DNA from 3 places in the Rossellomorea sp. ABR4_012 genome. Region 1 is predicted to be linked to each of the others. Evidence: riboswitches for the same ligand, from Rfam matches in the RefSeq annotation. Region 1 holds a riboswitch; each other region holds the start of a gene.
What was found. A riboswitch is a leader RNA that binds a small molecule or an ion and turns the genes downstream of it on or off. The one in region 1 is predicted to bind cobalamin.

Region 1 (3,998 bases):
CCTGTTTCAACTTGGAAATCAATGTTCTCTATGATAGACGTTTCTTCATAGCCCACAGATAATCGATGGACATCGAGCATGTTACTCCCCCCTTTTCTTAAGCAGTATATAGGCAAAAATCGGAGCTCCGATCAATGCTGTGATCACTCCGATTGGCAATTCAGACGGACTAATCACTGTACGCGAAATCAAGTCAGCAATAACTAGAAACGCCCCGCCTGTAATAACCGAAAGCGGTAGTACATGCTGATGGTCATATCCAATGATCCTTCTGATAAAGTGAGGGATCACCAGCCCTACAAAACCGATGGTACCTGATACTGCAACCGCCGCCCCGGTCAATGTGCTTCCTGCAATCAGAACCATATATTTTCTCTTCTGAACGGAGATTCCTATATGGCGGGCCTGCTCTTCCCCGAAGCTCATGCCGTTCAATTCCTTGGCATTAAACATAAGAAGGAGCGTCCCGGCAACAAAAAAAGGAAATACAATAAAAATATAATCCCAGCCCCTCATGGATACACTGCCTAGCAGCCAGCCGATAATCTGCCTTAACTCCTCACCAGAAAGAGCGATCATAAGAGAGATGACGGATCCTAGAAACGAGCTGAAAATGATCCCTGTCAGTATGATCGTTTCCACTTTCATCGTGCGGTCGACCTTCCTTGCAAACGTCAACACAAGGAATACGGTAAGCAATGAACCAAAGATACTGATGACTGGCAGTGTGAACAGGCCTAAAAACGGCAGACTTATATTGAAAAACAGAGTGACAACTGCACCGACCGATGCTCCAGAGGACATCCCCAGAGTATACGGGTCGGCAAGAGGGTTTCTTAATAAACCTTGAAAGGAAGCTCCCGCTATCGCTAAGGAGCTCCCAACTAGTAAAGCCAATAAAACACGGGGTAAACGAATGGAAAATACAATGTTTGAATGCATGGGGTCGACAGCCCCCGCTGAGCCGTTCCCAAACATTTCGGCACTGATGATCTTAAGGATATCAATGATGGGAACCTTTACAGTTCCTATCGATATCCCGATCAATAAAGATAGGATAAGAATACTCAATGCCAGCAGATAAATGATCCATATTCTATTCTGTAAATATCTCCGGATAAACAGACTTGGCAATTTCCTCTACTCCTTCTACCAATCTAGGACCAGTACGGGTCACTAGATCAGGATTTACATCATAAACATGTTCATTGTTCACTGCATTGATACCCTGCCAGCCATCCCGGGTCATGACCTGTTCGTTATCACCGTATGTGGTAATAATGACATCAGGATTCGCTGCGATGACCTCCTCTTGATTGACGGCGATCCATCCTTCCTGATCTTTCAAAGCATTTTCTGCATTAATCAATTCAAGCATCTCATTAATAAAGGTATTGTTTCCTGTTGAGTAAATGTCCGGTGCAGGAGCCACTTCCACGTACACCTTCTTCTGCTGCTCAACTTCTTCTGCTTTTGATTTAAGTTCTTGAAGATCTTTTTTCATAGAAGATACAAGCTTTTCCGCTTCCTTTGTCGTTCCGGTCAGCTTACCAATATTCTCTATGATTGTGTATACTTCATTTATTTTCTGTGTATCCCTGACCACGAATACGTTGATTCCTGAGTCACGTAATTGATTTAATCCTTCTTTCGCACTCACTGCCGTAGACTCATGTGCAAGCACAAGCTCTGGATTGAGGCTGATGATTTTCTCAACATTGAATTCCATTCCTCCAATTTTCTCTTTTGCAGCAGCTTCTTCGGGATAGTTATCGAAATCTGTCACTCCCACGACATTTTCACCAAGACCCAGTTCAAATAGTATTTCCGTATTACTGGGAATTAACGAAATGATTCGTTCGGGTTTGGATTCCAACGTGATTTCATCACCTAAAGCATCTTTCACTTGAATGGACTGGTCAACAGATTTCTCTTCAGTACCTTCCCCTGCCTTTTGATTCTCAGGCTCATTTCCACAAGCAGCCAATAATACAGACAGCATTAAAATAATTATCAAACTACTGATTTTTTTCATTGTTTCTCTCCTTCTTCCCTCATCATTTAAACCGCTTTCAGAATGATCGCTGCGCTCTTTCCCTTACCTGAATGTTTGAGGAGTTGAACATGCATCGATCAAACCCTACTTAGAGACAAATAAAAAAACATCCCCGAAAAGGCGATGCTGTGTAATATGCAATTAGGACCATTATGTAAATGCCATGCATGCATGTTACACCTTCCTATCCGCGTAGTACCAGTGTCAAAGATGTCAGGCAGGTCTCCTGGCTCATGGTCATTGCTTGCTGCACCTTCCCGTACATATGTACAGTGGTTCATTGCAGCTTGCTCCCATTTACAGTGGCGGGACCGCGTTGGAGTTGCACCAACTTCCCTTTTAAGAAGCGCTGGAATATGAAAACATACTCCGCTTCACCCGATCATTCAACTATGTAATTTTCCGTTCACATGAATTATACAGGAGCTTTTATGTCCGGTAAATATTTTTTTGTATTAGTGTCACAGTTTTTTTGATTGTCAAACACGATGTGAAAGTGATAAAATTTGTTCAATCTAAAATATCTTTACTACATTACAGCAGCAAATAGTTGCAGGAGGTTTGTTTGGAATGAAGAAAGAAATCGAACGTGCTACTTTTGCCGGTGGCTGTTTCTGGTGCATGGTAAAACCTTTTGATGAATTACCCGGAATCATTGATGTAGTGTCTGGTTATTCAGGCGGACACGTTGAAAATCCCACATATAAAGAAATAAAAGAAGGACAAACCGGACATTATGAAGTGGTTCAAATCACATTTGACCCTTCCGTATTCCCATATCGGGATCTATTGGACCTATACTGGCCCCAAATCGACCCAACTGATGACGGCGGGCAATTTCATGACCGCGGGGATCAGTATCGCACCGCCATCTTTTATCATAATGATGAACAAAGATGTGCGGCAGAAGAATCCAAACAAAGAATTACAGACAGCGGACGATTCACAAAGCCGATCGTGACAAAGATCCTGCCTGCAGCACCTTTCTACCCTGCTGAAGATTATCACCAAAAGTTTTATAAAAAAAATCCTGAAGAGTATAAAGCTGACCGCAAAGTATCCGGCAGGGATGAATTCATCAGTAATCACTGGGAGTCATAGCCTGCGCATGAAAGTCTCCCCTTTCTCACAAACTAGATGTGAAGAAAGGGGGTTTTTTGATGAAAAAACAAAATCAAGACAAGGAACAAGTAATCGGATTCGAAGGGCCAGGAAAGGCAGTCAATTTTTTCGATCCCTACCCTGATGAAGACAAAGTGAATTACAAAAATGCAGAGCAAGGTGAGGAAAAAAAAGACAGAGAGTAAATAGGTCGAGCCCAAAACGAATAGTATGATAACTTTTGTATAAGTTAAGAAGAAGGAACCGGGGAAATCCTCCACCAAGAAAAGCCATCAATCGCTAGATTTTCTCGGTTCTGTTACATTTTTTCATATCCCATGTGCTGTCATTCAGCCTTAGCAAGCCTCCGCTTTTAACTCAAACCTTCCTATGTCCCCCCAACCGAATCATTTACTAAAGCCCAATCTTTTTTATAGGAAATCATTTATACAATCAAAAAAAGGAGGCGAATAATTCCGCGCTCCTTTTTACTTTCTACTTCTTCAAATACGTCCAGCCTTCTTCTTGATATACTTTGTTTTCTTTCATCAGTTTCCCGACCGCACGTTTAAAGGAAGCCTTGCTCATATTGAAGCGTTCCTTTATTTCATCCGGCTGACTCTTGTCCCAGAACGGAATCGCGCCATTCCGTTGATGAAGGTACGCCAGTATCACACCTGCATCATCATGCATCTTATCTTGTTTGAGCGGGAGGAATGAGACGTTCAGGTTTCCATCATCCTTTACATCGATGACTCTTCCTTCAACCAACTCTCCCAGTCTCGGCTCTTGCTTCCGTTCATTCTCATGTACAAAACAACGGTATCCCTGTTCGGATAAA
Region 2 (3,998 bases), on a different contig from region 1:
CCGCACTCCTCCACATATAAAAATAATTTCTGCCGTCATTTGCTTATCCCTCCATCTGCACCTTACATGTTCAGCTTATATCTTCCGAGAAAAGGTTTTCATAAATGAAAGAACAGAGTCATCACCGCGCCGACTGAACACCTGTTGAAATTCCCATAATATAAGCATCAGCTAACGGACCCTCTATAAACCTTGAAAAGCGGCTCCCGCAATTGCGAGAGACGCTCCAACAAGAAATGCCAACAGCACTCGGTGCAGCTTGAATCTATTCACGATATTGATATACATTTGATCCACAGTGCAGGACAGGGTAACGGAAAATCGTTGCACCGAGGAGCGAAAGAATACCAGTAACCGGGACTCGCGCCAACTCCAATACCTATCAGCAATGAAAATTGCATACTAAACTATTACAATCTTATTTGAATAAATCCGGATACACCGCTTTTGCTAGTTCCTCTACGCCTTGTACCAACCTAGGGCCGGTTCTCGTTACCAAATCTGAATGAACGTCATATACTTGTTCATTCTTGATGGCAGGCACGCCCTCCCATCCTTCTCTGCTTAACACTAATTCTTTCGGGTTTTCTGTGTAATACCCATAAGTAGTGACAATGACATCAGGATTCAGAGCGATGATGGCCTCTTCATTCATTTTCACCCAGCCTTCTTGTTCTGCAGCTGCATTATCAGCATTAATCAACGTAAGCATTTCATCCATGAAGGTATTACGTCCAGGAGTGTAAATCTCTGGTGCAGGAGACACTTCTACAAAAACGCTCTTTTTCTCTTCTTTTGAAACTTCAGCTGCTTTCTCTTTCACTGCCTGAAGATCATCTTTCATTTTCCTAATGGTTTCTTCGGCCTGTTTATGGGCGCCTGTAGCCTTGCCGATCATTTCAACCGTAACGTACACTTCTTCGAAACTTTTCGCGTCATGTACGACCAGAACAGTGATACCAGCGTCCCTTATCTGCTGGAGAGCCTCCGTCGCTGATCCCATTACCGAACCATGGGCGAGTACCAGATCAGGTGATAGGGAAAGAATCTTTTCAACATTGAGCTCCATACCGCCGATCTTCTCTTTTTCAGCCGCTTCAGGAGGATAGTTATCAAAATCAGATACTCCAACAACTTTATCACTCAGCCCTAATTCGAAAGCAATTTCGGTGTTACTAGGGATAAGGGATACAATCTTTTCAGGTTCTTCTTCAATCGTTACCTCATTATCTACAGCATCCTTAATGGTTACAGGAAAAGCTGCCGTTTCCTGATTTTCAGCTTGTTCCTGCTCTGCTGAATCTCCTCCAGCATTTCCTTTATCTGTGTTCCCATCATTTCCGCAGCCGGCAATGACGCCGATAGAAAGCAGCAGTGCAAGAAATAGTAAGTTAATCTTCTTCACGTTAGTTTCTCCCCTTTTTTCATCTTAAAATAAAAAAACATCTCTTCCTGAAGAAAGAGATGACGTGTAAAAGGCATATTTTTGATGTAAACTCAAAATTCATGCGATTTACACCTTCCCTATCCTCGTAGGCTTTTGGTGCACGTTAACAGGCAGGTCTCCTGGCTTATGGTCATTGCCCGCTGTTCCTTCCCATACAAATGTACAGTGGTATTAACAGCAGGCTCCCAAATTACAGTGGCGGGACCGCGTTGGAATTTCACCAACTTCCCTTTAAAGACTTCAGTTCGACTAAAGTCACCTGTTTCCGACAATATGTATTAAATTTTCCGCTAGCTAGATTATACACAAGAAAGGTTGTGAGGGGAATCATTTTCCATCTCTCTTTCTCTTTTTGCATTAATAGATTTTAACATTCCCCCTTTGTTTATCTAATTATTTACAGTTCAAATATATAACCATATTTTTCTAAAATTTATTCTTCAACAGACAAGGTAAGAAATGTTTTTTATCTTGTGTGGGGGATCTAAAATCCCAAGTGTATAGCAGCAGAAAAGCAGATACAATGACAACCATCGGTCTGTTCCTTCCACACGTTCACCCCTCAATCTACTTATTACACGCAAGCAACCTCATAGAGGACAAAAATGGACCGGGTGACGTTGTACCAATAATTCCGCGCCTTTACTCTTCAGTGGGACAGGGACACTGTCCCACCTTTCCAGCCGAAAAAAATCCACCCTGCAAATGTAGAAAATACTCTACTGCAGGATGGATATATTAATGCATAGGCCCAATATCTCTCTCATCCGAAAAGGGAACAATATCAGGCAGGTGAGACCCGGCTTTTTCAATTGGAATGCCATTGAACATCCCTATGCTGATTGTCAGTAATAAGATAAGTTTTATAATTTTTGTTTTCATCCTTTGTTCCTCCTAAATATTCCTAATCTTCCACTACTATAGCAGAGTGTCTAATTTCCTGTTTTCACCTTAATGGATGATAAGTGTACAGAAACTAGTAATATAGTCTTTATTCGTTAAGGATTTTAGGATATTATAAAAATACTTATATTAATTGGAAGTTTCAGGGAGGTATAGCGCACAATGGATGAGTTTCGAATGAGCCTTGGAGAGAAGATTCAATTATTGCGCAAGAAGTCTTTTTTATCTCAAAAAGACCTTGGGGAAGGGATTTGTTCACAGGCTTTCATCAGCCAGATCGAGCAAGGGAAAATTGCCGTTTCAGCAGAAGTTCTCTATCAATTATCCGTTAAGCTTGGCGTGGATACAAATTACTTCTTTGAACAAACAGACACACAGAGAAAAGACTATATAGAAGATGTCATCATGCTTGCAAGAGGATACATCCATAGCCGGGATTACGAGACACTTGACGGGCTGATCAAAACAGAGGAAAACAGCCCATTGTTAAAACAAAAAAGATACCGGCAATTCATCATCTGGAATAAATCCATCATCGCCCTCCACGTAGAAAAAGATTCGCAGAAGGCACTAAAGCTTGCAGAAGAAGCACTAAACCTAAAAGAGACGTCTTCCCATACATACTCCCTGAGGGAAATCGAAATATTGATCACGAAAGGGAATATATTAATTGAATTAAACAGGATCAAGCAGGCCATTACGACATTTGAAACGGCGAAGATGCATATCCATTCGACCATCCATACGTATTCTCACACCATATATATACGATTGTTTTACAACTTGGCGAGGGCATACTATACGAATGAACAATATGAAGATTCACAGAGGACAACCGTCCAGGGGATCTCCTATTGCAAACAGCAGAAATCCACTTACGGGCTCGGTGAATTGTATTATCAAAAGGCGATGTGTATGGAGAAACTCGGGAAGTTCCAGCTCGCGGCTGAGAACTATTTAATCGCTAAATTCATTTTCAAGTTGAATAAAGATGATCATTTATGTGAAAAAGCCCACAGTTCGTTCGAGGACCTGCATCAAGAACATGAAGGGCTGAATCATGAGCACGATCTTTTCTCCCTGCTTTAAGCCTGGCTGGCTCATATGAAAAAGGAGAATCTTCGAAGAAGATTCTCCTTTTGTTGAATCAAGCCCAGGAAGCTTTACCGATATATGTTCTTGTCCCGAAGTTGAACGGATCCCATGACCAAGCAATGGAAAGTCCTCTTCCGGATAATGCCCCTTTACCGATTCCGTAAGCCACTTTTGAAACGAAGCCTGTCCCATAACCTGCAGCAGTTCCGATGATCCACCCCATCGGTCCTCCAACACCTTTAGCGTAGCGGATGATTTTGGATACAACCGCAGCGCCAGTCGCACCTGCGATCAGGGCTCCCGGAGACAGGGCGATACTTGCAGCGATTCCTCTGCATTGGCTTGCAGATAAGTACGCTCCTCCGTCGAGATATTCCATTTCCTCTTGTTCGATTTCTACATACGTTTGTGGTAATACTAATTCCACGATAATTCCTCCTCTTGTTTCCTTGTATTTATATAAAGTACCGAAGTACGATATACCGTTAGCAGGTATCAGCTTGAATGATGGTAATTCTCCTTTGCCACCCGGTGAATATAATTTTTTATTGTC
Region 3 (3,998 bases), on a different contig from region 1:
TTAAAATATGGATAAGCCCCTTTCTCCTTCGCAAGATTGTTACTTGCCTCAATTGTATGATACGCAATCTCTTCATAGAGAGAATCACAGTACGCTGCTGCTTCATCGCTTTCCCATCTTAAACCCTTCAAGGCAAGTAAATGATGCCATCCAAACGTACCCAGTCCGATTCCTCTATACCTCTGATTTGTCAATTGTGCTTGGAGTACAGGTATATTATTAAGATCGATGACATTATCCAAAAGTCTTACGGCTATCTTGATCGTCCTAGCCAAAACTTTGTGCTGAACGGCCTTTGCAAGTGAAAGGGACGCGAGATTACACACTACATAATCACCTGGATGTTTATATGTGATGATTTTCCCGTCTTCAATCTTTTCTTCCTCTATATAAGTAGCGCTCATATTTTGAGTGATTTCCGTACATAGATTGCTGCAGTAAATCATCCCTTTATGAGAATTGGCATTTTGACGGTTTACAGTATCCCGATAGAACATAAAAGGTGTTCCCGTTTCCAGCTGCGAGATCATGATTCGTTTAAAAATATCAATAGCTGGCACTGTTTTTTTAGTGAGTCCCGGATGTTCCACACATTGACGGTACTTCTTCCTGAACGATCCATCCCCTTTTAGTTCATCGTAAAAATCTTCCAGAGAAAATCCCATGACTCTCCTCACTTCATGTGGATCAAACAAATGCCAGTCATCCCTTCTTTGAACGGCTTCCATAAATAAATCCGGAAGGCAGACACCTGTAAACAAATCATGAGTGCGCTGTCTTTCGTCTCCATTGTTCAACCGGACGTCCAGGAAGGAATGGATATCCTTATGCCAAACATCCAGGTAGACGGCAATTGCACCTTGTCGCTGACCGAGCTGGTCAACGGAGACAGCGGTATTATTTAATTGCTTCATCCACGGAATGACTCCCGAGCTCACACCTTTAAAGCCTTTGATGTCACTCCCCCTGCTCCGGACTTTTCCTAAATAGATGCCGAGCCCCCCTCCATTTTTACTCAAGGTCGACACATCCGTGTTGCTGTCAAAGATGCCCCTCAAATCATCATTCACTGTGTCAATAAAACAGCTTGAAAGCTGACCGTAGCTTTTACCTGCGTTCGCTAAAGTCGGTGTAGCAACGGTCATATACAGATTTGACAGGGCCCAGTATGCTTCTTTTATCAGTGAGAGCCGGCGATCCTTTTCTTCATCCATCAAGAGTGTCATTGCGATAATCATAAATCGCTCCTGTGGTAGTTCGTAAACTTTTCCGTCATGTGATTTCGTTAAATAACGCTCAGCAAGTGTAACGATTCCAATATAGGTAAACAGCTTGTCTTTAGAAGGGTTCAAAAGAGATTCCAACTGTTGGATTTCTTCCCTGGTGTACGCCTCCAGCAAGCGTGGATTATAGAGTTTTTTCTCAACAAGTTCTTGTAACAGGCTATAAAAATCACGATATGGGTTTGCGGGATCAAGCCTCCTGGACTGACTGCTGGAGAGATACAGTTTTTCCAAGTACAGACATGCAGCTGCATATGTCCATTGCGGTTCTTCTGCTGAAATTCTTTCGACAGCGGTCAGGATCATTTGATGAAAAAGCTGTTCCTCCGAGACCTCCTTTTTCACTTGAAGAAGTCCCTCAACTTTCTCTTCAAATCCATCCATGTTCAAGTCTGGAAATTCCGACTTTAGCTTCCTGCAAAGCTGCCAAGCAAGATCTAATGTTTTCTCTGTTTCAATCAGTGTCATTCCTTCATTCCTCCCGTATCTGTTCAATTCATTCGTACTATACAAGCTGCGGGAGAGGATACAAAAAAGCCCATCCTCTTAACTGGACGGGCTTAACTGAATAACGATGATATGATATAACAGACGTATGTATAGATATCTATTATTCTATCCTCGCACATCCTCCCAATTCCCGAAGAAGATCATACGTAATAAATACGGCAGGTCTCCTGACTCGTGCTTCATCCTACTTTAAGGCCTTCCCATCTTTATCAAGATAGTGGCAATTCCTTATTTCGTCATCACTTACAGTTGCGGGGACAGTTCTGGAATTTCACCAGATTCCCTATTAAGTCTTAATAGACACCATATTTATAGATTTAATCGAACTAATCAATATATAGTTATGAATCGCATACAAAACACAAAGTATTGTGTTCTCATTAATCATAATTTAATTTTCATTATTTTTCAAGCAAAATTCCTTCTCTACTTTAAATGCAGAATTATGAACAAATATGCTTATAATTATCTTTTTCTCCAAAAATCCACGAACACCACTGAATTGAGAGCATTAATCATCGGTAAAGGGAGATTTCAATGGTATTTGTCATTTGAGACCCAGAAGTATAGAACCTATAATCCTAATAGAAGGTTGTTTGACAGTATTCTTTGGTCCCCAATAATTGACGGGCTGCTTACACGGGATCTCCCATAGTAAGCAGCCTCTTTTTTTTGAATGAAAGGCTATTCTGAAGGAAAAAATAAGCGAACCTAGTGTTTCAGGGTGATTACAAAATGATTAAATGAGGCAAAAAGGTTTATTTATTCATAAGAATCATATACAATGCGCATTAAGTGATTTTTTTAAATCCCCTCTTTTGAAAGGAGAACTAACATGAAGAAGTTAATGAGTGCGTTACTGATTACAATAATGACGATTGCCTTAGCCGCTTGCGGAAATGGAGAAGAGGCAAAAAAGCAATCTGAAGATAAACCAAAAACAGAAGAGAAAAGTAAAGAACAACAAGATCAAGCAAAGCAAATGGAAGAAATGCAAAAGAAAATGGACAAACAAAAAGTGGACAAAGATAAAGTGGTTGCAGTGGTCAATGACGAGAAGCTGAAGGGTGAAGATTATAATAACATCCTTACTTCCTCTCAGATGCAGTTTCAGCAGATGGGACAAGACCCTACCAGCGAAAAAGCCGCTGAACAAATCAAAAAACAAACAATCGACAGTCTTGTAGGTCAGACCCTTCTCATGCAGCAAGCAGACAAAAAAGGGTATAAAGCAACTGATGAAGAAATCAACAAACAGCTTGACCAAGTGAAAAAGCAATACAAGAGTGATAAAGAATTCGAAAAAGCAATGAAAGAAGCCGGATTCTCGATGGATAAATTAAAAACTCAAGTTGCTGAAAACATTAAATATACTAACTACGTTGAAAAAGAGATTAAAGTGGAAGAAGTAACAGAAGAAGAAATGAAGAAATTCTATGACCAATTTGCCAGCCAGCAAGGCGAAGATCAGAAAGCGCCTAAGTTTGAGGAAGTGAAGCCTCAAATCAAGACTCAACTAGAACAGCAAAAGAAACAAGAAAAACTTGTACAGCACGTCGAAGAGCTAAAGAAAAACGCTAAGGTAGATGTGAAAATATAACTCATTTAAAAGGGGCTGGGACAAAAGTGTTTTAGCCTAAGTAAAAGCCGAACTAATTCGCCTACTAGCTGGCAAGTTAGTTTCGGCTTTTTAGTTTAAGTGTAGATTTAGATTTTAGCTCTTTCCATCGGTTGATTGGAGTGCAAGACGAAGACTCCTGCGGGAAGAGTAGCTTATGTGAGACCCCGCAGGCTTGCCGAGGAGGCTCACGGGCTACCCGCGGAAAGCGAAGTCTTGCACGGAAATCATTTGCGGTGTTAGAGACTTCCCTTGAATGTTCGTCTTTAGACCGTGGTTATATAGTTTTGCCCCAGCCTCTTTTTCTATGATAAAATGTTTTCTCTTTCCGAAAAAGGGTACAGTGTACAATACCATTACTTTAGAAAGTAAAGGAGTTGGAATACATGAACAAACGTTCAAACGATAACCCGGAACAAGTCAATAAGGACCATGAAGGAATCCTCGATAAACATGAAAGTGAACAAAACGTAGACCCGATCCCCCTGGAAGATTTAAAGAAAGAACAACGGGAAGAAAAAAAGAAACATCATACAAAAGATGATTCCTCCAGCGAAGAATAAACCCTTCAAGAGGAAAAAAGCCGC

Region 2: it holds a riboswitch for cobalamin, as region 1 does, so the genes downstream of both, ACXAFV_RS03695 (ABC transporter substrate-binding protein) here and ACXAFV_RS14545 (helical backbone metal receptor) in region 1, are expected to answer to the same signal.
Region 3: it holds a riboswitch for cobalamin, as region 1 does, so the genes downstream of both, ACXAFV_RS19180 (ribonucleoside-diphosphate reductase subunit alpha) here and ACXAFV_RS14545 (helical backbone metal receptor) in region 1, are expected to answer to the same signal.

The regions. Positions count from the first base shown of each region.
Region 1 is NZ_JBSWVK010000003.1:296,985-300,982, reverse strand. It holds gene ACXAFV_RS14555 (heme ABC transporter ATP-binding protein) at 1-80, opposite strand, end outside; gene ACXAFV_RS14550 (FecCD family ABC transporter permease) at 82-1,134, opposite strand; gene ACXAFV_RS14545 (helical backbone metal receptor) at 1,097-2,035, opposite strand; cobalamin riboswitch at 2,256-2,453, opposite strand; gene msrA (peptide-methionine (S)-S-oxide reductase MsrA) at 2,639-3,157, shown strand; gene ACXAFV_RS14535 (hypothetical protein) at 3,217-3,363, shown strand; gene ACXAFV_RS14530 (CvfB family protein) at 3,653-3,998, opposite strand, start outside.
Region 2 is NZ_JBSWVK010000001.1:740,394-744,391, reverse strand. It holds gene ACXAFV_RS03705 (bifunctional adenosylcobinamide kinase/adenosylcobinamide-phosphate guanylyltransferase) at 1-39, opposite strand, end outside; gene ACXAFV_RS03700 (iron chelate uptake ABC transporter family permease subunit) at 184-288, opposite strand; gene ACXAFV_RS03695 (ABC transporter substrate-binding protein) at 419-1,405, opposite strand; cobalamin riboswitch at 1,540-1,725, opposite strand; gene ACXAFV_RS03690 (hypothetical protein) at 2,186-2,329, opposite strand; gene ACXAFV_RS03685 (helix-turn-helix domain-containing protein) at 2,513-3,439, shown strand; gene ACXAFV_RS03680 (hypothetical protein) at 3,498-3,872, opposite strand; gene ACXAFV_RS03675 (hypothetical protein) at 3,941-3,998, opposite strand, start outside.
Region 3 is NZ_JBSWVK010000005.1:212,206-216,203, forward strand. It holds gene ACXAFV_RS19180 (ribonucleoside-diphosphate reductase subunit alpha) at 1-1,751, opposite strand, end outside; cobalamin riboswitch at 1,934-2,116, opposite strand; gene ACXAFV_RS19185 (SurA N-terminal domain-containing protein) at 2,629-3,393, shown strand; gene ACXAFV_RS19190 (hypothetical protein) at 3,798-3,974, shown strand.